3 regions of the Pseudarthrobacter sp. MDT1-56 genome follow, and region 2 is predicted to be linked to each of the others. Evidence: riboswitches for the same ligand, from Rfam matches in the RefSeq annotation. Region 2 holds a riboswitch; each other region holds the start of a gene.
The links. Region 2 has a riboswitch for S-adenosylmethionine ahead of AC50YC_RS10190 (cobalamin-independent methionine synthase II family protein). Riboswitches for the same ligand answer to the same signal wherever they lie in the genome.
Positions count from the first base shown of each region.

Region 1: it holds a riboswitch for S-adenosylmethionine, as region 2 does, so the genes downstream of both, AC50YC_RS05970 (aminotransferase class V-fold PLP-dependent enzyme) here and AC50YC_RS10190 (cobalamin-independent methionine synthase II family protein) in region 2, are expected to answer to the same signal.
Region 3: it holds a riboswitch for S-adenosylmethionine, as region 2 does, so the genes downstream of both, AC50YC_RS12020 (bifunctional o-acetylhomoserine/o-acetylserine sulfhydrylase) here and AC50YC_RS10190 (cobalamin-independent methionine synthase II family protein) in region 2, are expected to answer to the same signal.

Region 1 is NZ_JBWZCK010000003.1:210,446-217,264, reverse strand. Features, by position in the region: gene AC50YC_RS05990 (fluoride efflux transporter FluC) at 62-436, opposite strand; gene AC50YC_RS05985 (fluoride efflux transporter FluC) at 433-846, opposite strand; gene AC50YC_RS05980 (metal-dependent transcriptional regulator) at 833-1,546, opposite strand; gene AC50YC_RS05975 (class I SAM-dependent methyltransferase) at 1,583-2,341, opposite strand; gene AC50YC_RS05970 (aminotransferase class V-fold PLP-dependent enzyme) at 2,433-3,911, opposite strand; SAM riboswitch class IV at 3,946-4,059, opposite strand; gene AC50YC_RS05965 (glutamyl-tRNA reductase) at 4,183-5,532, opposite strand; gene hisN (histidinol-phosphatase) at 5,640-6,452, opposite strand; gene rsgA (ribosome small subunit-dependent GTPase A) at 6,562-6,819, opposite strand, start outside.
Region 2 is NZ_JBWZCK010000006.1:102,171-108,989, reverse strand. Features, by position in the region: gene sfnG (dimethylsulfone monooxygenase SfnG) at 1-1,062, shown strand, start outside; gene AC50YC_RS10205 (O-acetylhomoserine aminocarboxypropyltransferase/cysteine synthase family protein) at 1,062-2,393, shown strand; gene AC50YC_RS10200 (CoA-binding protein) at 2,390-2,887, shown strand; gene AC50YC_RS10195 (adenylosuccinate synthase) at 3,109-4,398, opposite strand; SAM riboswitch class I at 4,684-4,788, shown strand; gene AC50YC_RS10190 (cobalamin-independent methionine synthase II family protein) at 4,800-6,008, shown strand; gene AC50YC_RS10185 (uracil-DNA glycosylase family protein) at 6,181-6,813, shown strand.
Region 3 is NZ_JBWZCK010000007.1:197,984-204,802, forward strand. Features, by position in the region: gene AC50YC_RS12020 (bifunctional o-acetylhomoserine/o-acetylserine sulfhydrylase) at 1-1,240, opposite strand, end outside; SAM riboswitch class IV at 1,305-1,420, opposite strand; gene AC50YC_RS12025 (VOC family protein) at 1,625-2,263, shown strand; gene AC50YC_RS12030 (CPBP family intramembrane glutamic endopeptidase) at 2,371-3,153, opposite strand; gene AC50YC_RS12035 (histidine phosphatase family protein) at 3,218-3,898, shown strand; gene hutI (imidazolonepropionase) at 3,933-5,138, opposite strand; gene AC50YC_RS12045 (NAD(P)/FAD-dependent oxidoreductase) at 5,150-6,274, opposite strand; gene AC50YC_RS12050 (glycine C-acetyltransferase) at 6,358-6,819, opposite strand, start outside.

The DNA of each region.
Region 1 (6,819 bases), on a different contig from region 2:
CTTCAACGATACGGGATGGGACGGTCCCCGAATCGCCGTCAGGACGCCGGAGTAAGGCTCGTCACAGCCCCGTGAGGGCCAGGCCGAGGGCTGCCGCCGCAAGGCCGGCGGCCAGGTTCGCGGCAACGTTGAGCGCGGCGGCGCGGTAGCGCGTCTCGCTCACCAGACGCACCGTGGCGGTGGTCCAGGAACTGAAGGTGGTGAGACCGCCGGCGAGCCCGGTCGAGAGGCCGGACTGCCACTCGGCACCGAGCCCCAGCTGGCCCGTGAGCCCCAGGGCGGCGCCGATGATGAAGGACCCCGCCACGTTCACGGTGAGGGTCGCCCAGGGCCAGTGCGGATGGCGCCCCGGGTGGTGCGCAAACCAGGAGTCGACGGCGAAGCGCAGCAGGGCGCCGGCGACGCCGAAGAGTCCCACCAGCACGGCGGTAATCATGAGGCCCCGCCGCTCAGGTCGGCCAGGGCCTTGCCCGTTTTCCAGCCGGCGGCCGCGGCGCCGAGGCCCAGGACCAGTGACAGGCCCAGGTAGCCCAGCCAGCTGGCATGGAAGCCACCACGGAACTGCTGGTCGATGGCGAACACCACGGCCGAAAAGGTGGTGAAGGAACCCAGTAGTCCGGGGCCGAGCCCGGCACGCAGCCAGAAGGCGGTCTTTGGCCGGGCGATCCAGACCGTGGTGAGGGCCGCCAGGACAAAGCTGCCGACGACGTTGATCACCAGGGTGGTCCAAGGGATGGAGCCCGCTGTCTCGGGGAACACGAGCCCGGCACCGTAGCGCAGTTCCGTGCCGATCAGTCCGCCGACGGCGACGGCCGCCCACGCACGCCAGCCGTTAGTTTCGCTCAAGGCTGCAGCCGGGATGGCCGGACTCGCTGTGCACCCAGAGGGCGGAGGCGACTTCCTCGGCGAGGTCGAACTCGTGCCGGGCCGCACCGGATCCGATGCGCACCACCAGGGCGCCGCCGAACGGCTTGCGGCCCAGGACCTCCACGTCCGCGTCCAGATCGATCTCCTCGGCGGAAAGGTAACGCAGCAATTCAGGGTTCTCGTCGCTGATGCGGGTGATCCGGCCCGTATGCCCGTCATCGAGTTCGCTCATCCGGTAGGCAGCGGGCATCACGATGGAACCGTCTGCGGCCGGGATCGGATCGCCGTGCGGGTCCCGCACCGGGTTCCCGAGCTTGGCTGCCATCCGGTCGATAAAAGTGTCCGAGACGGCGTGCTCCAGGAGCTCGGCCTCGTCGTGGACCTCGTCCCAGCGGTAGCCGAGTTCACGGACCAGGAAGGTTTCGATGAGCCGGTGCCGCCGGACCATGGACAACGCCAGCCGGACGCCGTCGGCCGTCAGCGTGATGGCGCTGTAGGGCTGGTGGTCCACGAGGCCCTGGTCCTTGAGCTTGCGCACCATTTCGGAGACCGAGGAGTTGGCTACGCCGAGCCGTTGGGCCAGCTGGGTGGAGGTGATGGGCTTGTCCTGCCACTCCGTAAAGGAGTAGATGACCTTGACGTAGTCCTCGATCGAGGAGGAGGGCAGACTGGTCTTCACAGTTTCCAGCCTACCGTCAGGCGGCGCCGGAGACGGTCAGGCCCGGACGGCCCGCCAGCTCTGCGTCAGGTAGGGGAGCGGAAGGACCTCGCCGGGGCGGTGGCCAAGGTGCTCGTGGAGGTACCAGTCGAGGTTGCCCAGGACCTTGGCCCGGGTTGTTTCGCTGGCGGCCAGGTAGTAGCTGCGGGACTTCGTCAGCTCCATGATGTCGGCGGTCCGCACCGGATCTTCCCATCGGGTGAGGTGGCTCTCCAGTCCCGTGAATTCCGGGCCAAGGGGCGGTGTGAAGTGCGGTTTGTGCACATCGCCTGCATGCATGATGCGTGAGAGGCGGTGCACCCAGGGAACGGACGTGTCCAGCTGGTTCCAGGTCAGCCCCAGTACCCCGTGGGGGCGGAGGATCCGTGCGATTTCTGCACTGGCCAGGAGCGGATCGCACCAGTGCCAGGCCTGGGCGACGGTGACGACGTCGAACGCCCCGGCGGGCAGTCCGGTGCGCTCGGCGGTACCCTCGACGGCGGTGACGCCCGGGAGCGTCCGGCGCAGCTGTTCCAGCATGTCGGCGGACGGGTCCACCGCGACTGTGTGCAGGCCGCGCGCGACCAGCAGGGCGGTGAACTTCCCGGTGCCGGCGCCGAGGTCCGCGGCGTCCCTGGCGTTCCGGGGGACCAGCCAGTCGGCCGAATCGTCGGGGTACCCGGGACGGACGCGGTCGTAGTGTTCCCCGCCGTCCTGGAAACTCTGCCCCAGCTCCTGGCGCCGTTCCCGATGCAGTTTGGGTCCGCCGCGTGCCACGTGCGATCTCCTTCGACAGGTCCGGATGGTACCTTTCGAATTTACCGCACGCGGCAGGGGCGGTGGTTCCCCGCCGGACCTCAGCGGGCTGTCAGTCCTGGGTGCAGGGGGCCGCGCCGGCGGTGCCGGGCGTGTTGGGGGCCCAGTGCGGGTAGCTGCGGGTGTCGTTGGACGGCACCCAGCGTCCGGCGTCCACGACGTAGTCCCAGCCGAGGCCGGTCCGGCGCAGTTCCTGGAGGGCGGCGAGCAGCCGCTGGGCGTCCTCCAGCCGGGACCCCACACCAAAACTGGCCCGCAGCGAGCCCGACGGGAGCCCGAGCCGCCGGAGCAGGGGGTGCGCGCAGAAGCGGCCGTCGCGCAGCCCGATGCCGTGTTCGGCGGACAGGTACGCCGCCACCAGTCCCGCGTCGTAGCCTTCCACCGAGAAGTTGACGACGCCGATCGTGCCGGTACCGGTGGCGGTGCCCGCGGCGTTGCCAGGCCCGGCGCCTGCCGGAGAGTCGAAGGAGGCACTGTCCGAGAAGATCTGGTGGACCGTCACACCGTCAATCCGGGCAAGGCCCTCAACGAGGAAGGACCGGATGGCGTTTTCGTGCGTGTGCCACTGGTCCGCGTCCAGATCGGCGATCACCTGGGTGGCCCGGGCCAGGGCGGCGGCGCCAAGGACGTTGGGGGAGCCGCCTTCATGCCGGGCCGGGCCGGTGGTCCAACTGACGCTGTCAATCCTGGCGTCCTGCACGGCTCCGCCGCCGGCCAGGTGCGGGGTGCCGGCGTCGAGCCAGTCGGGACGGCCGATCAGAACCCCGGCGCCGAACGGTGCGTAGAGCTTGTGCCCGGAGAAGGCAAGGTAGTCGACGTCGTCCGCGGCGATGTCGATCCGCCGGTGGGGCGCCAGCTGGGCGGCGTCCACGACGATCCTGGCGCCGTAGTCGTGGGCCAGGGCGGCCAGGGCCCGGATCGGCAGGATCTCGCCGGTCACGTTGGAGGCGCCGGTCACGGCGAGCAGGCTGACGCCGCTGTGGGCGAGCTCCGCGCGGAGCAGTTCCAGCGTGGCGGCGAGGGTGGGGGCGGCGATGACGCTGCGGTGCGGGACGCGCTGCCACGGCAGCAGGTTGGCATGGTGCTCAATGTCGAGGTACAGCACCTCGCCGGTGTGCACGCCGTCGACGGCGGGCAGGCACCCGGCCAGCAGGTTCAGGGAATCGGTGGTGTTCCGGGTGAAGATCACCGCATCGTCCGGCCGGCCGCCCACGAACTCCCGGACAATGGTGCGGGCGTTCTCGTAGACCGAGGTACTGATCTGCGAGGCGTAGCCGGCGCCGCGGTGGACGCTGGCGTAGTACGGCAGGATCTCGTTGAGGTAGGCCGAGACCACGGACAGGGCAGGGGCCGAGGCGCCGTAGTCCAGGTTGGCGTAGCGGACGTGGCCGCCCTGAATGAGCGGTGCCTGGATCTCGGCGCCGGTCACGGCGGCCAGCGGCCGTCGGGCTACGGCGAACCGCGCGTCGGGACGGGCCTGGCTGGCGCCGGTCTGAAAGTCAGGGGTGGCAGGAATGGTGGCAGTAGTCATGGGACCTCGCTCGAAAAGGACCCCACACACCGGGGATCCGCGCTTGCCGGGTCCGTTCCGGACCGGCCAGGTCGTCACCCGGGGCACCCCACCGCGAATGGAGGGTTGCCGGCCAGCAAACCGGGGTTTAGCGCTGGCACTCGTGACCTGCTTCGAGCCTAGGACATGCCTGCTGCCGCAGAAAGGCGGGACATGAATGTGAAGCCGTTTGTTACGCGAGGCGCGCGCCGGTTATTACCGGACAGCCCCAAGGCGGATCGTGGCGCGACGATCAAGAGGCAGCAATACCCCGCTCAGGGGTCGGGGCGGCAGCCTCATTGTCGGCCTGGACGCTGAGGCCGAACAGCGTATGCAGCGCCGCCGTGTAGTCGTCCTGGCGTCCGAGGGCGGCGAGCTCCCGGGCGCGGACCGTCGGGGTATGGAGCACGCGCCGGATCATGCGCCGGAGGGCGAGGTTGACGTCTTCAGTCGAGGCGCCCCGGGCGTGCTGTTTGCTGACCCGCTCCATTTCGCTCACCAGGACCTGTTGGAGGTGCTCGCGCAGGGCGACGACGGCGGCATCGACAGCGCGGGCCGCGTCTTGCTCCTCGAAGTGGCGTGCCGATTGCCGGACCAGGGCGCGCGCGAGGCGCAGCGCTTCGGCATCCGCCGGGGGAGCGGCGAGGTGGACCGATTCCAGCGTAATGAGGTCCACCCCCGGCAGTTCCGCCACGTGCGGGTCGAAATCGTGGCTGGGAGCGAGGTCGATGACGGTGAGGGGACGCGCCGCACCCGCACGCCACCGGGCGAGGGCGGCAGCGTCGACGCGGACCCCTGCACCGCTACAGCCAATGACAAGATCGGATCCGGCAACGGCTGCCGGCAACTGCTGTGCGGAGATGGCTCTACCGCCCCTGGCCGCCACGAAGGCCTCCGCGCGGCCGGAATGGGAGAAGACGGAGATCTCGGAACATTTTCGGTTCCTGAGCAGCTCCGCCACGTAACCGGCGTAGGAACCGGTACCGAAGAGAACGGCCGACGTCCCGGTGGTCCCGGCCCGCCTCGTTCCGGCGGCGAGGTCCAAGGCGACCGAAGCGATGGATCTGCCCGCGTTGCTGAGCGAGGTCTGAGCCCCGACATCCTTGGCCGTGCGGGACGCGGCCTGGAACAGCCTGCCCAGCCGCCCGCTGGTGGTTCCGGCGGCCTGTGCGTCGGCGAGAGCGCGCCGGACCTGGCCGGCGACTTCGCGCTCACCCACAACGACCGAGTCCAGGCCCGCTGCAACGGCGAAGAGATGTTCGACAGCCGTGGTTCCCCGGAGTTCCTCGAAAAGGGCCGAAAGGCGGATCGTTGGCAGCCCGGAGCAGAACTGGACTGAATCGAGGACGTCTGCGCGAGCGGCTTCAAGGACCGCCAGGGACGGGACTTCGCAATAGATTTCGAATCGGTTGCAGGTGGACAGGACCACGGATGCTGCGACGGGCGGACTGCCGGTAAGAATATGCTGTGCGAGCCCGGCGGAAGCGGCGTGCAGGGCGGCGGCGGACGCGGGGTCCAGGTCCCGGTACTTCGCCACGAGCACCAGCAGAACGGGGCTGACGACGGAGGTGCCGCGAATCGAGGCTTGATGTGTGTCAGACAAGGCTGCTCTCCTCCCAAAAAGATGCCCTAGTCTTGAGGCCGGCTGTCGGGGCCGGCGTCTTTGACAGAGTCGTACAGGGAGGTTGGGGAATCCTTGGAAGCGGGTTGTTAGAGCAGGTCGTCCAGGCCCGGGTTGAGGCGCTTGAGAACCTCCGAGTGCAGGATGGAGTTGGTGGCGAGGGCGTTGCCGCCGAAGGGGCCGTCTTCGCCTTCGAGGGAGGTGAAGCGTCCCCCCGCCTCCGTGACGATCGGGACCAGCGCGGCCATGTCGTAGAGGTTCAGTTCGGGCTCGCAGGCGATGTCGACGGCACCTTCGGCCACGAGGCAGTAGGACCAGAAGTCGCCGTAAGCGCGGGTCCGCCAGACCTTCTCGGTGAGGTCAAGGAACTCGTCGAGGTTGCCGCGCTGCTTCCAGCCGCCCAGGCTGGAATAGGACAGGGAGGCGTCCGAGAGCTTGGAGACGTTGGAGACTTTCAGCCGGGTGGCGGCAGCCAGCGAACGGCCCATGTAGGCTCCGGCACCCTTGGCGGCCCACCAGCGCTTGCCCAGCGCCGGGGCGCTGACGACGCCGACGACCGGCTCGCCCTCGTCGACGAGGGCAATCAGGGTGGCCCAGACCGGGACGCCGCGGACGAAGTTCTTGGTCCCGTCAATCGGGTCGATGATCCACCGGCGGGAGCCATGGCCGGAACTGCCGAACTCCTCGCCAAGGACGGCGTCGCGCGGACGGGAGCGGGAGAGCTGGCCGCGGATGGCCTCCTCGACTGATTTGTCGGCGTCGGTCACCGGCGTCAGGTCCGGCTTCGTCTCAATCCGAAGGTCGAGCGCCTTGAAGCGGCTCATGGTCTGGGAATCTACGGAATCTGCCAGTACATGGGCAAGGCGCAGGTCATCGTTGTAGCTCGAAGCGGGTTGACTCATGGTTCCAAACTACCGCCAAAGCGGGCTGCGGGGCGGGAGGCCACGGGCCTGCGCCGCCGGATGCGGCCGGGCACGGGGCGGCTGACGGCCGGACAGCCGGCCTGCCGGACTAGGAGACGGTACCCAGTTCCTTGACGTCCTGGGCTTCCATCCGCGGGTCCGTCCCCAGCAGGCGGCGGAGCGAGGCGAGCCGGGCGGGGCCGGACTCGCCGGCATGGCCGGCAGCAACCCAGGCGTCCACCCCGCAGTTGACGGCACTGGAATCGTGCTTGCATCCCCGCTCGCAGTCGTCGGTGCCTGGCTCGAGGTCCGGGAAGGAGCGCAGGATCCGGTCGGGATCCACGTGGGCAAGGCCAAAGGAGCGGAT
Region 2 (6,819 bases):
GCGGAGAACTCCGGCTTCGAGTACGCGCTGACCCAGACCCGCTACGCCGCCTCGTACGGCGCGGACAAGCAGCACGAGGCCACCTCGTTCAGCCTCGCGCTGCTGGCCGCCACCGAGCGGCTCAAGGTGATCTCGGCCGTCCATCCGGGCATGTGGCACCCCGGTGTGCTGGCGAAATTCATCATCACCGCGGACCACATCTCCAACGGCCGCGCCGCTGTCAACGTCGTCTCGGGCTGGCTTAAGGCGGAGTTCGAGAACTTCGGCCTCGAGTGGCTCGAGCATGACGAACGCTACGTCCGCACCGAGGAATTCATCAAGGTCCTCCGCGGGCTGTGGACCGAGCAGGACTACAGCCAGTCCGGGAAGTACTACAACATCACCGACTTCACCCTCCAGCCGGCACCGGTGGACGTGCCGGGCCGGGCGCACCCGGAGATCTTCTTCGGCGGCAATTCCACCGCGGCGCAGGCCACGGCCGGCCGGGTGGCGGACTGGTACTTCTCCAACGGCAAGGACCTGGAAGGCTTCAAGGAGAACATCGCCGGCGTCGTCGCTTCCGCAGGGGAAAGCGGGCGCGGCACCGAGGGAGCCCTCGCCGCCCCGAAGTTTGGCCTGAACGGCTTCGTAATCTCGCGCGATTCCGAGAAGGAAGCCCGCGACACCCTCCGCGAGATCGTCGCGAAGGCGCACAAGCCCGCCGTCGAGGGTTTCCGCGCCGCGGTCCAGGAAGCCGGGGCGTCCACGCAGGACGGCAAGGGCATGTGGGCCGACTCGAGCTTCGAGGACCTGGTCCAGTACAACGACGGCTTCAAGACCCAGCTGATCGGCACCCCGGAGCAGATCGCCGAGCGCATCGTGGAGTACAAGAAGATCGGCGTGAACCTGTTCCTCACCGGCTACCTGCACTTCCAGGAGGAGGTCGCGGCCTTCGGCCAGGACATCCTGCCGATCGTCCGCGAACTCGAGGCCGACCTCGCCCGGAAGCACGGCACCGAACTCGTCCCCACCGGCACCCCGGCCGCTCCGGCCGGCACTACCGGCGAGCTGGTGAGCGCGTAATGGCCGACCGCAAATTCGGTTTCCGCACCCGCGCCCTGCACGCCGGAGGAACGCCCGACGCCGAGCACGGCGCCCGGGCCGTGCCGATCTACCAGACCACGTCCTTCGTGTTCAAGGACACCCAGGACGCCGCCAACCTTTTCGCGCTGCAGAAGTACGGCAACATCTACTCCCGGATCGGCAACCCCACGGTCGCCGCGTTCGAGGAGCGCATCGCGTCCCTGGAGGGCGGCATCGGCGCGGTGGCCACGTCCTCGGGCATGGCCGCGGAGTTCATCACCTTCGCCGCACTCACCCAGTCCGGCGACCATATCGTCGCGGCTTCCCAGCTCTACGGCGGCACCGTGACCCAGCTGGACGTCACGCTGCGCCGCTTCGGGGTGGACACCACGTTCGTTCCCGGCACCGACCCGGCGGACTACGCCGCCGCGGTCCGCGAGAACACCAAAGCGATTTTCGTCGAGGTGGTGGCCAACCCGTCGTCGGAAGTCCAGGACCTTGAGGGGCTGGCAAAGGTCGCGCGCGACGCCGGCATCCCGCTCGTCGTCGACGCCACCTTGAGCACGCCGTACCTCGTGCGGCCGATCGAACACGGGGCGGACATCGTGATCCACTCCGCCACCAAGTTCCTGGGCGGGCACGGCACCACCCTTGGCGGTGTGATTGTCGAGAGCGGCCGCTTCAACTGGGGCAACGGAAAGTTCCCCACCATGACCGAGCCGGTGGCTTCCTACGGCAACGTCTCCTGGTGGGGGAACTTCGGCGAGTACGGCTTCCTGACCAAACTCCGCTGCGAGCAGCTGCGCGACATCGGACCCGCACTGTCCCCGATGTCTGCGTTCCAGCTCCTGCAGGGCGTGGAGACCCTCCCGCAGCGCCTGGACGAACACCTCAAGAACGCCCAGGCCGTGGCGGAATGGCTCGAAGCGGACGAGCGTGTGGCCTACGTGAACTTCTCCGGCCTGCCCTCGCACCCGCACTTCGAGCGGGCCAAAAAGTACCTGCCGCTGGGACCGGGTTCGGTGTTCTCCTTCGGGGTGAAGGGCGGCCGGACCGCCGGCCAGAAGTTCATCGAGTCCCTGCAGCTGGCCTCGCACCTGGCTAACGTCGGCGACTCACGGACCCTCGTGATCCACCCGGGCTCCACTACCCACCAGCAGCTCAGCCCGGAGCAGCTCGAATCCGCCGGCATCCCCGAGGATCTGGTCCGGATTTCAATCGGGCTGGAAGACATCGAGGACATCCTCTGGGACCTGGACCAGGCTTTGGACTTGGCGTGTGAGGGGTCCGCCTCTGAAGCCGACACCTGCACGATCGGAGCACTGTCATGAGCAGCGAAGAAACCCGCACCTGGGCCGGACCGTCGGCGCCGGAGCGGCTGAACCTGCTGCGGCAGGCGAAATCGATCGCGATTGTGGGCGCCTCGGACAAACCGTCCCGGGCAAGCTATTTCGTGGCGACCTACCTGCAGTCCTCCACGCGCTACAAGGTGTACTTCGTGAACCCGGTGGTCAAGGAGATCCTGGGCGAGCCGACGTACGCCTCGCTCGCGGACCTGCCGGAGAGCCCGGACATTGTGGATGTGTTCCGCAAGCACGACGACCTGCCCGGCGTCCTGGACGAAGCCATCGCCGCCGGCGCCAAGACGCTCTGGCTGCAGCTTGGCTCGTGGCATGAGGACGTGGCGAAGGAAGCGGAAGCTGCCGGCCTCGAGGTCGTGATGGACCGCTGCGTGAAGATTGAGCATGCCCGGTTCCACGGCGGCCTGCACCTGGCCGGCTTCGATACCGGGGTCATTTCCTCCAAGCGGCAGGTCCTGGCCTAGCCCCCTGCACGTTTCCGCGGCGCTTTCGGACGAGCGCACCCCGGGTCCCAGCCGCGCCCGTCTGAAAGCGCCGCGGTAATCGGTACGCCGCGCCTCAGCCCGGGACCCGGCGGGGCTTCGATGGACCGTTGAGGGACAGGGAACGGGAACAGGGGCTTAACGACGGCGGCGGGCCACCTTTTCAGGTGACCCGCCGCCGTCGTGCGTCAGCTTCTGGAACGTCAGTCGTTGATCAGGTCGTTGATCACGATGGTCTGGTCGCGGTCCGGACCGACGCCGATGGCCGAGAAGCGCGTGCCGGAGAGCTTCTCCAGGGCCAGCACGTAGTTCTTGGCGTTCTCCGGGAGGTCCTCCAGGGTGCGGGCGCCGGTGATGTCCTCGGTCCAGCCTTCGAAGAACTCGAAGATCGGCTTGGCGTGGTGGAACTCGGTCTGCGTCATCGGCATTTCATCGTGCCTGACTCCGTCGACGTCGTAGGCCACACAGACCGGGATCTGCTCGATGCCCGTGAGCACGTCCAGCTTGGTGACGAAGTAGTCCGTGAAACCGTTGACGCGCGAGGCATGGCGCGCCAGCACGGCGTCGTACCAGCCGCAGCGGCGCGGCCGGCCGGTGTTGACGCCGAACTCGCCGCCCGTCTTCTGCAGGTACATGCCCATGTCGTCGAACAGCTCCGTAGGGAACGGACCTGCGCCGACCCGGGTGGTGTACGCCTTGATGATGCCGATGGAGCGCGAGATGCGGGTGGGGCCGATGCCCGAGCCCACGGAGGCGCCGCCGGCCGTCGGGTTCGAGGAGGTCACGAAGGGGTACGTGCCGTGGTCGACGTCCAGGAAGGTGGCCTGGCCGCCTTCCATCAGGACCACCTTGCCCTCGTCCAGGGCGGTGTTCAGGACATAGGTGCTGTCGATGACCAGTGGGCGGAGGCGCTCGGCGAAGGACAGGAAGTACTCCACAATCTCGTCCACCTCGATGTCGCGGCGGTTGTAGACCTTGACCAGGAGTTCGTTCTTCTGGCGCAGCGACCCTTCAACCTTCTGCCGCAGGATCGAGGCGTCGAAGACGTCCTGCACGCGGATGCCGAGGCGGGCCACCTTGTCCATGTAGGCCGGGCCGATGCCGCGGCCGGTGGTGCCGATGGCGCGGGAGCCGAGGAACCGCTCGGTGACCTTGTCCAGGACCTGGTGGTAGGGCGCCACGAGGTGGGCGTTGGCGGAGACGCGCAGCTTGGAGGTGTCGGCGCCGCGGGCTTCGAGGCCGTCGATTTCCTGGAACAGCGCCTCAAGGTTCACCACGCAGCCGTTGCCGATGATCGGAACCGCGTTGGGGCTCAGGATGCCGGCCGGAAGGAGCTTGAGCTCATACTTCTCACCGCCTACGACGACGGTGTGCCCGGCATTATTGCCGCCGTTGGGCTTGACGACGTAGTCGACTCGGCCACCAAGCAGGTCAGTGGCCTTACCTTTGCCTTCGTCGCCCCATTGGGCTCCGACGATCACGATTGCTGGCATGGGATCCTCCCCCATTCGTTCGGGCCAAAGTCCGTATGACTCACCGGGGTGGTCACCGGAGCTCAGCACCGTTCATGAGAATGCCCCGAATCTACCGCTGTGCTCGATCCATCAACGCCAGAGTCCGGGGCTCTTACCACCCAAGTTTAGCCGATCAGGGTCGCGGCAGCTCATTTGACCATCCAATGGACTTCCCGCCGGGCACGGCCTGCGACCGTGCGTCCAGCCAGCGGAACTCCGGCGCCCGGACTTGCGCAAGCCCGCCCGGTGGAATTGAGTGAGAGTTGACCATCCCGAGCGGCCGAGGGACCTGGACCGTTGACGCCGCAGCAACCCTGCCCGGACACAGCAATGTGACGGCAACGGTGCTACCGCCAGGACCGATGGAAAGGAAGCGCCCCATGCGCCACAACACCGACCATATCCGCGCCACCCACGCCGGCTCGCTGCCCCGCACCCCCGAGCTCATCGCCGCGAACGAGGCCAAGGAAGCAGACGGCGTCTCCCCCGAGTTCCTGGATCTGCTGGAAACGTCCGTGGTGGACATCGTCCAGCGCCAGAAGGACCTCGGCATCGGTATCCCCAACGACGGCGAATACGGGCACACGATGTCCAGCTCAGTGGACTACGGCGCGTGGTGGAACTACTCCTTCAGCCGGCTGGGCGGCCTCGAGCCGACAGAGGTGGACCGTTGGGCTGACGCCGCGGTGCACCGCTCCACACCAGGCAACATTGTGCTGACCTCCTTCCCGGACCGGCGCGACCGGCAGAAGTTCAACGAGGCCTACGACGATCCGTCCTCCGGAATCCTGGCGCACCGCAAGAGTGTCACGCAGCCGAAAATTGCCGGCCCGCTGCACTACACCGGGCAGGCCCTCGTGGGCTCGGACATCGCCAACCTCAAAACCGGCCTGGCCGCCGCCGGGCTGACCGACGGCTTCGTCGCCTCCCTCTCTCCCGGTTCCTGCGCCCGCGTCGCCAACGAGTACTACAAGACCGACGAGGAACTCCTGTACGCCTGCGCGGACGCCATGCGGGAGGAGTACAAGGCCATCATCGACGCCGGGCTCACGGTCCAGCTCGACGATCCGTCGCTGGCCGAAAGCTGGGACCAGATCAACCCGGAACCTAGCCTGGCGGACTATCTCAAATTCATCCAGCTCAGGGTTGAAGCCACAAACTGGGCCCTGCGAGACCTTCCCCAGGAGCAGATCCGGCTGCACGTCTGCTGGGGTTCCTGGCACGGCCCGCACACCACGGACATTCCTTTCGCGGACATCATCGGCTCCGTGCTGCAGATCAATGCGGGCGGCTACTCCTTCGAGGCCGCCAACGTCCGCCACGAGCACGAATGGCGCGTCTGGGAGGACACCAAGCTCCCCGACGGAAAAGTCATCATCCCCGGCGTCGTCTCCCATGCCACCAACGTCGTCGAGCACCCCGATCTGGTGGCGGACCGGATCGTACGCTTCGCCACATTGGTGGGCCGGGAAAATGTGATTGCCTCCACAGACTGCGGTCTTGGCGGCCGCGTGCACCCGCAAATCGCCTTTGCCAAGCTGGAATCCCTGGGGGAAGGCGCCCGCCGCGCCACCACCCGGCTCTGGTAACCAGGCGCCGGGAAGAAACGTCATTTCGCAGGGCTTGATAGACTAATAAAGATCGACCAGGAATCGGTCAACACCACATTTTCAAACCACACCGTACTTGGCGTGCCCGGTGCTCGGCGTGCCCGCGTACGGTCTGGCAGCTTCACCAATCCCGCAGGAGACTCAGCAATATATGACAGCCTTGGCCACTGAAAATTCCCGCGAACAGCTTCTGAGCCGCCGCTACGAACCTAGCGTCGCGGCTGTCAACGAGCTGTGCGACACGCTGCAGGCGACCAAAGCTGGCACCAATGTCCCCTATGTGGACCCGATGCACGACGTGGACGAGTGCCGCATCATCAGCCTCTTCTCCAACATCGGAACCGAGGATGAGTCTGGCTTCATCACCGCCGGGGACGAGGAAGCGGCCACCCGCCTGCTCGGCGTCCAGTGGAAGCTTGGCCTGCGCCCTGAGTACGTCATGCCCTGGAACGTCCACCCCTGGTACGTCCCGGGCGAGCCCAACGGCAAGTTCACGCCGGACCAGATTTCCGCAGGTTTGAAGCCGCTGCTGAAGTTCCTCGCCGTCGTGCCCCGCGCCTCAGTGATTGTGGCTCACGGCACCGAGGCCAACCGCCTCGCGAACCTGCTCCTCAAGACCGAGGTGCCCATGATCTGGCGCCGCGGCCTCAAGACCTACAAGGTCCGCTCGCTCAGCGGCCGCGCCTTCGCCGGCACTCCGGCCCGCCAGGAGCAGTACCTCGAAGAGATGGGCACCGTCTACGCGGACGCCATGGCCCGCACCGGTCTGGCCAAGACCAGCTAGCACGCA
Region 3 (6,819 bases), on a different contig from region 2:
GCCGGACCAGGCCCGGGTTCACGCCGGCGACGGTCTGCTGTTCGGGGGAAAGCTGGCTGTGGGTGGTCGACGCCGGGTGGATGACCAGCGAGCGCACGTCGCCGATGTTGGCCACGTGCGAGTGCAGTTCGAGGGCGTCGACGAAGCGCTTGCCGGCCTCCGCTCCCCCGGCGATGTTGAAGGCGACGACGGCGCCGGTCCCCTTCGGGCCGTACTTGCGGCCGCGCTCGTACCAGGGGCTGGACGGCAGCCCGGCATAGGCGACCGATTCGACGTCGTCCCTGGCCTCGAGCCATTCCGCAACCTGGGTGGCGTTGGCGACGTGCCGCTCCACGCGCAGGCTCAGGGTCTCGAGGCCCTGGGCGATAAGGAAGGCGTTGAACGGGGACACCGCCGAGCCGAGGTCGCGCAGCAACTGGACGCGCGCCTTGAGGATGTAGGAGAGGTTGGCGCCAAGGGCACCGTCCTTGCCGAGGTCCCGTGCGTAGACCAGGCCGTTGTAGGTGGGGTCGGGGGTGTTGAAGCCGGGGAAGCGTTCCGGGTCCCTGCCGAAGTCGAAGTTGCCCGAGTCCACGATCACGCCGGCGATCGCGGTCCCGTGGCCGCCGAGGTACTTGGTGGCGGAGTGCACCACGATGTCCGCACCCCACTCGATCGGGCGGATGAGGTAGGGCGTGGAGAGCGTGTTGTCCACGATCAGCGGGACCCCGGCCTCGTGGGCCACCTGCGAGATGCCCTCGATATCCAGCACGTCCTGGCGCGGGTTGGAGACCACTTCGCCAAAGAACAACTTGGTGTTGGGCTGCACGGCGTCGCGCCACTGCTCAAGGTTGTCCGGGTCCTCCACGAAGGTCACGGAGATCCCGAACTTCTTCAGCGTGTGCGCCAGCAGGTTGTAGGTGCCGCCATAGAGGCTGGGGCTGGCCACCACATGGTCGCCGGCCTCGGCAACGTTCAGGATCGCGAGGGTCTCCGCGGCCTGTCCGGAGCTCAGCAGCAGCGCCGCCAGTCCGCCTTCCAGGCTGGCCACCCGCTGTTCCACGGCGTCCTGGGTGGGGTTCCCGATCCGGGTGTAGATGGGCGCGAGTTCGGCGAGGGCGAAGCGCTTGGCGGCGCTTTCGGCGCTGGGGAAGACGAACGACGTCGTCTGGTAGATCGGCAACGACCGGGCACCGGTGGCGCTGTCCGGCTCCTGGCCGGCGTGGATCTGGCGGGTTTCGAAGGACCAGGCACTGGACATCGGGACACTCCTTAGGGGACCGGGCACAGGCAGCCCCGGAGCCCCCTGGCCCGGGTCGGCACTGGCGCCGCGCTTGCCCTCCGGCGGGCGCCGGACGGCCAGGTCTTCACCCGGGGCACCCCACCGCGTGACGAGGGTTGCCGGCCAGCTAGCCGGGGCTGTGCGCTGGCACTCATGACCTGACCCCAGTCTAGGAACCGGTTGCGGGCCGTGGATAGCTTTGTGACGAAGATGAAGTTGCGCGGCCGGCGGGGCGCAAAAGACCGGCCACTTCCCCGCCGTGACGCGGGGCCGCACCCGGCGGGGAGCCCCCAAAAATGACATCCCACCACGGTTAGGAGAGCCTAAGCTGAGAGCCGCATCACAAAGTGTCAAGATGAGGGCATGCGCATGGATCACGTCTCTTACGCCTGTGAACAAGATGGCCTCGCTGCCACCACCGAACGAATTGCGTCTGCCCTCGGCGTAGAAGCCGTGAAGGGCGGAGTACACCCCCGATTCGGGACCCGCAACATGATCATCCCGCTCGCGGGACACAAGTATCTCGAGGTCGTGGAGGTCCTGAACCACCCCGCGTCCGACAAGGCCCCCTTCGGCCAGGCCGTCCGCGCCCGTTCCGAAGCCGGCGGCGGCTGGATGGGCTGGTGCGTCGAAGTCGACGACCTCGCCCCGTTCGAGGAACGGCTCGGCCGCGCCGCCGTCAACGGCAACCGCAAGTTCCCCGACGGCCGCGAACTGGTCTGGAAGCAGATCGGCATCCTCGGGCTGATCGCCGATCCCCAGGTGCCCTACATGCTCAAGTGGGAGGGCGATCCGGAACTCCACCCGTCCAAGGCCTACGAGAGCAATGTCAAGATGTCCGCCCTCACGATTGCCGGCTCGGCGGAGCGTGTCACCGAATGGCTCGGAGTCCCGGTCGAGAAGCCGCTGGAGGACGTGGCCGTGAACTGGCTCGCCCCCCGTGGGACGCCCGGCATCCTCTCCGTCACGTTCGAGACGGCCTCCGGAGCCGTCACCATCTGACGCTTCACCGCCCAACACTTCGGCCGCCATCAGCGGGTGCCAATGACGTCACCCACCGATGGCGGCCGATAACTTTTAACTCCCGGCGCGCCTGCCCGGCCCGCGGCTCAGCCCAACCCGATGGACCTGCCGAAGAGGCTGAAACCGACGAACGCCACGATGTCCAGCACGGCGTGGGCAATCACCAGCGGCATCAGGCGGCGGGTTTTGGTGTAGACCAGCGCGAAGATAACGCCCATGATGGCGTTGCCGATGAACGGGCCGAAGCCCTGGTAGAGGTGGTAGCTGCCGCGCAGCATGGAACTGGTGAAGATGGCCAGCGGCAGGCTCCAGCCGAATTTGCCCAGCCGGTCCAGCAGGTAGCCCACCACGATCACTTCCTCCACGATCCCGTGCCGGATCGCGGAGAGGACCAGCACCGGCACGGTCCACCAGTAGGCGTCCAGCGCGCTGGGGATGATCTCCGTCGTAATGCCCAGTGCCCGGCCCGCGGCGTACAGTCCCAGCGACGGGATACCGATCAGCGCCGCCAGGCCGAACCCCTGCAGCAGGTCCCTGCCGGGGCGGGCGAAGTTGAGCCCCAGCTTCTGGAACGCCGTGACGCCGTGGCTGCCGCCGCCGGACAGGCCGGACGTCCGGTGGTCGGTGAGGAAATAGAGTGCCAGGACCACCGGCACCAGGGCGAAGAAGATATCCAGCAGCTGGTAGGTGAGGTCGAAGTATTCGCGGCTGCTTTGCGAACGGTTCAGCGTGGAGGTCCCCTCCGCCAGCGGCGCCCGGGTCAGCTTGTCCAGCAACTGGACGACCGAGTACACGGCGGACTGCCCCAGGGACAGGCCCAGGACGATCCAGACTTCTAACCGCAGGCGGCGGCGGGAGGGAACGAGCATGTTCCTATCTTGCCCGGTCTTGGTTGGCCCTGCCTTACCGGCGTTGCCGCCTATGCTGGGGTTTATGAGTGCGCCCGGGAAAATCATCATGATCCGGCACGGCCAGTCCGCCGCCAACGCCGACACCTCGATCTACAACCGGGTGCCCGATTACCGGATTCCGCTGACCGAACTCGGCGCGGAACAGGCCCGGGCTGCCGGCGAGCAGGTCCGGCGGCTGCTGGACGGCCGTCCGGTGTGTGTGTATGTCTCCCCCTACCTGCGGGCCTACCAGACACTCGAGGCGCTCAACCTCGGCCCGCTGGTCGAGCGGGTGATCGAGGAGCCGCGGCTGCGGGAGCAGGACTGGGCCAACTTCCAGATCGCCGGTGAGATCGAGGACCAGAAGGAACTCCGGAACGCCTACGGCCACTTCTTCTACCGCTTCCGGGAAGGCGAGTCCGGCTCGGATGTCTACGACCGGATCTCCTCGTTTATGGAGACGCTGTACCGGCACTGGTCCAAACCCAGCTACGCCCCCAACGCCCTGTTCGTCACCCATGGGCTCACCATGCGGCTGTTCTGCATGCGCTGGTTCCACTGGTCCGTGGAGTATTTCGAGTCCCTCAACAATCCGGACAACGCCGAGGTCCGCACCCTGCACCGCACCGGGGAGGGCAAGTACGAGCTGGACAAACCGTTCAGCCAGTGGGAGGCCCGGCGTGTCGATGAGACGGTGCTGGACGCCCCGCCGATGTTCTTCTAGCAGCCGCAGTGCCGCCCGGTACCCGGGCTGTCACCTAGCGGGCGCGGACCCCCGCGCGCCAGACGGCATGGGTCAGCGGCATGCCCGGCCGGTAGGCCAGGTGGGTGGCGGACGGCGCGTTCAGCAGGTGCAGGTCCGCGCGGTGGCCGACGGCGATCGAGCCGACGGCGCGTTCGCCGTCGGCGTCGTTCCCGGACTCCCGGCCGAGGGCCAGCGCGCCGCCGTAGGTCGCGGCGCGCACGGCCTCGTGCACGCTGAGGCCCATCTGGAGCACGGCGGTGGTGACGCAGAACGCCATCGAGCTCGTATAGGAGGTGCCCGGGTTGCAGTTGGAGGCCAGTGCGATCTGCACGCCGGCGTCAAGCAGTTCCCGGCCCGGCGCCAGCGGCTGGCGGGTGGACAGATCGCAGGCCGGCAGGCACGTTGCCACCGTGCCGCGTCCTCTAGCCGCCCCGTCCCAGCCGGACCAGCTGGCCGCGAGGGCGTCGAGATCGTCGGCGGACAGGTAGTTCACGTGGTCCACGCTGGCCGCACCGAATTCCAGCGCGAGCCGCACGCCGGGGCCTTCGCCCAGCTGGTTGCCGTGCACCCGCAGGCCCAGCCCGGCGTCCCGGCCGGCCTGGAGCACGCGCCGGGACTGGTCCTCGGTGAAGGCACCCCGCTCGCAGAAGACATCGGCCCAGCGCACGAACGGCCGGACGGCGGAGAGCATGGCGCCGCAGACCAGGTCCGTGTACTCCTCGGCGTCCATGCCGGCCGGAACAAGGTGGGCCCCGAGATAGGTGACCTCGTCCACCACGGTGGAGGCGATCCGGGCGCTGCGGGCTTCGTTGTCGATGTCCAGGCCGTAACCGGTCTTGGTTTCGAGGTAGGTGGTGCCCTGCGAGACGGCCTCGGCCACGCGGCCCAGGGCGAGCCGGGTGAGGTCGAAATCGCTTGTATTCCGGGTGGCGCCGGTGGTCACGGCGATCCCGCCGGCGCTGTAGCTCTCCCCCGCCATCCGGGCCTCGAACTCGGCGGTCCGGTCCCCGGCGAAGATCAGGTGGGTGTGCGAATCCACCCAGCCCGGCAGCAGGGCACGGCCGCCGGCGTCGACTGAGGTGTCGGCGGCCGGGGCGTCCGCCACCCGCCCCAGCCAGGCGATCCGTTCACCTTCGATCACCACGGCTGCTCCCTTCAGGACCCGGTGGTCCGGGTCTTGGGTCATCAGCTCGGCGATGTTGGTGATCAGGGTGCTCATGAGTCCATTGTTCAGCGCCGGATGGACCAGCGCGTCGCAGCCAGCGCCTCCGCTGTCCGGGATGCCGGACCCGTGGCTGTGTTGCCGTCTGCGGCAGAGCCGGCGCCCTGGCCGGCGAGGATCAGCCCGGCAGCCAGTTCGGCGATGCCGGAGGAGGTCTGGAAGCCGTAGCCGCCCTGGCCTGCGAGCCAGAAGAATCCGGGGGCTTCGGCGTCGAACCCCACGACCGGGACGCCGTCGGCCGCTTCCGTCCGCAGCCCCGTCCAGGCCTGGCGGACGCCGCGGATGCCCAAGGTGGTGATGGTGTTGAGCCGGGCGACGAGTCTTTCGATGTCCCCCGGGTGCGGCTGCGCGTCCTCGGGTCCGCTCGGTTCGTGTTCCGACGGCGAGATCAGGACCTGCTCGCCGTCGCGGCGGAAGTAGAAGGAGTCGTCGGCGGCGGCCACCATGGGGCTGCCTTCCGGGAGGGGGTGCTCGACGTCGACGATCGCCGCGGTGCGCCGGTACGGCTGCAGCTGGACCTTCTCGACGCCGCTGAGCACGGCGAGCTCGTCGGCCCAGGCGCCGGCGGCGTTGACCACGACGCCGGCCTGGAAGCCCTCCTGCCCGGCGCCGAGTTCCCAGCCGGAGCCAAGGCGCTGGGCCGAGTGGACGCGGGCGCCGGTGATGATGTCCACCCCGTTGGCTTCGGCATGCCGGCGGTGGTCCTCGAGCAGCAGGGGCGCGTCGCAGGCGAAAGACCCGGTGTCCAGGCCGGCGGCGGAGAAGGAGTCCGGGAGCAGGGCCGGGCAGAGTTCCAGGGCCTTGGTGTGGGTGATCGGCCGCATGTGGCCGCTGGCTTGCTCCCGGACGGTGGCGTCGTCGCCGATCAGCAGAAAGCTGCGCGGTGAGAGCACCGGTTCCGGGCGGGTGGCGTCCCGGGCGGCGATCAGTGCGAGGGTGCGGAGGGTGAGCTCCTGGACCGCAGGCGGGCCGTAGCTGGGGATCAGCTGCCGGGCTGAGCGGGCCGAGGTGTGGTACGCCAGGGTCTGCTCGGCTTCCACCAGCGCGACGCTGCATTTTCCGGCCAGGGCCGAGGCAAGGGACAGGCCGGCGATACCGCCGCCGACAATCACGACATCGTAATTAGCTGACATGGGTCCATCCTTGCAGACGGAAGCGGTTGCGGCGCCGTTTGTGGCGCCGCAACCTCGTTTCTGCTTTTTCCGGTGAAGCCCGTTCAGCCGGCGACGGCGGCGCGGCTGCGCACGAAGGCCTTTACGCAGGCCTCCACGTCCTCGGCGCTGTGAGCGGCGGAGAGCTGGACGCGGATCCGGGCCGCGCCCTTCGGGACGACGGGGTAGCTGAACGCCGTGACGAAAACGCCGTGGTGCAGCATGGCGTCCGCCACCTTGGCGGCCATCACGGCGTCGCCGAACATGACCGGGACAATGGCGTGCTCGCCCGGGAGCAGCTCGAAGCCTTCCTCGGACATCCGGCTCCGGAACAGCGCGGCGTTGGCGAAGAGCTTGCTGCGCAGTTCGCCGGAGCTCTCCACGAGGTCCAGGGCCTTGAGCGTCGCCGCGACGATGGCCGGGGCCAGCGAGTTGGAGAACAGGTAGGGGCGGGCCTTCTGGCGGAGCATGGCGACGACTTCGCGGCGGCCGGAGACGTAGCCGCCGGAGGCGCCGCCCAGGGCCTT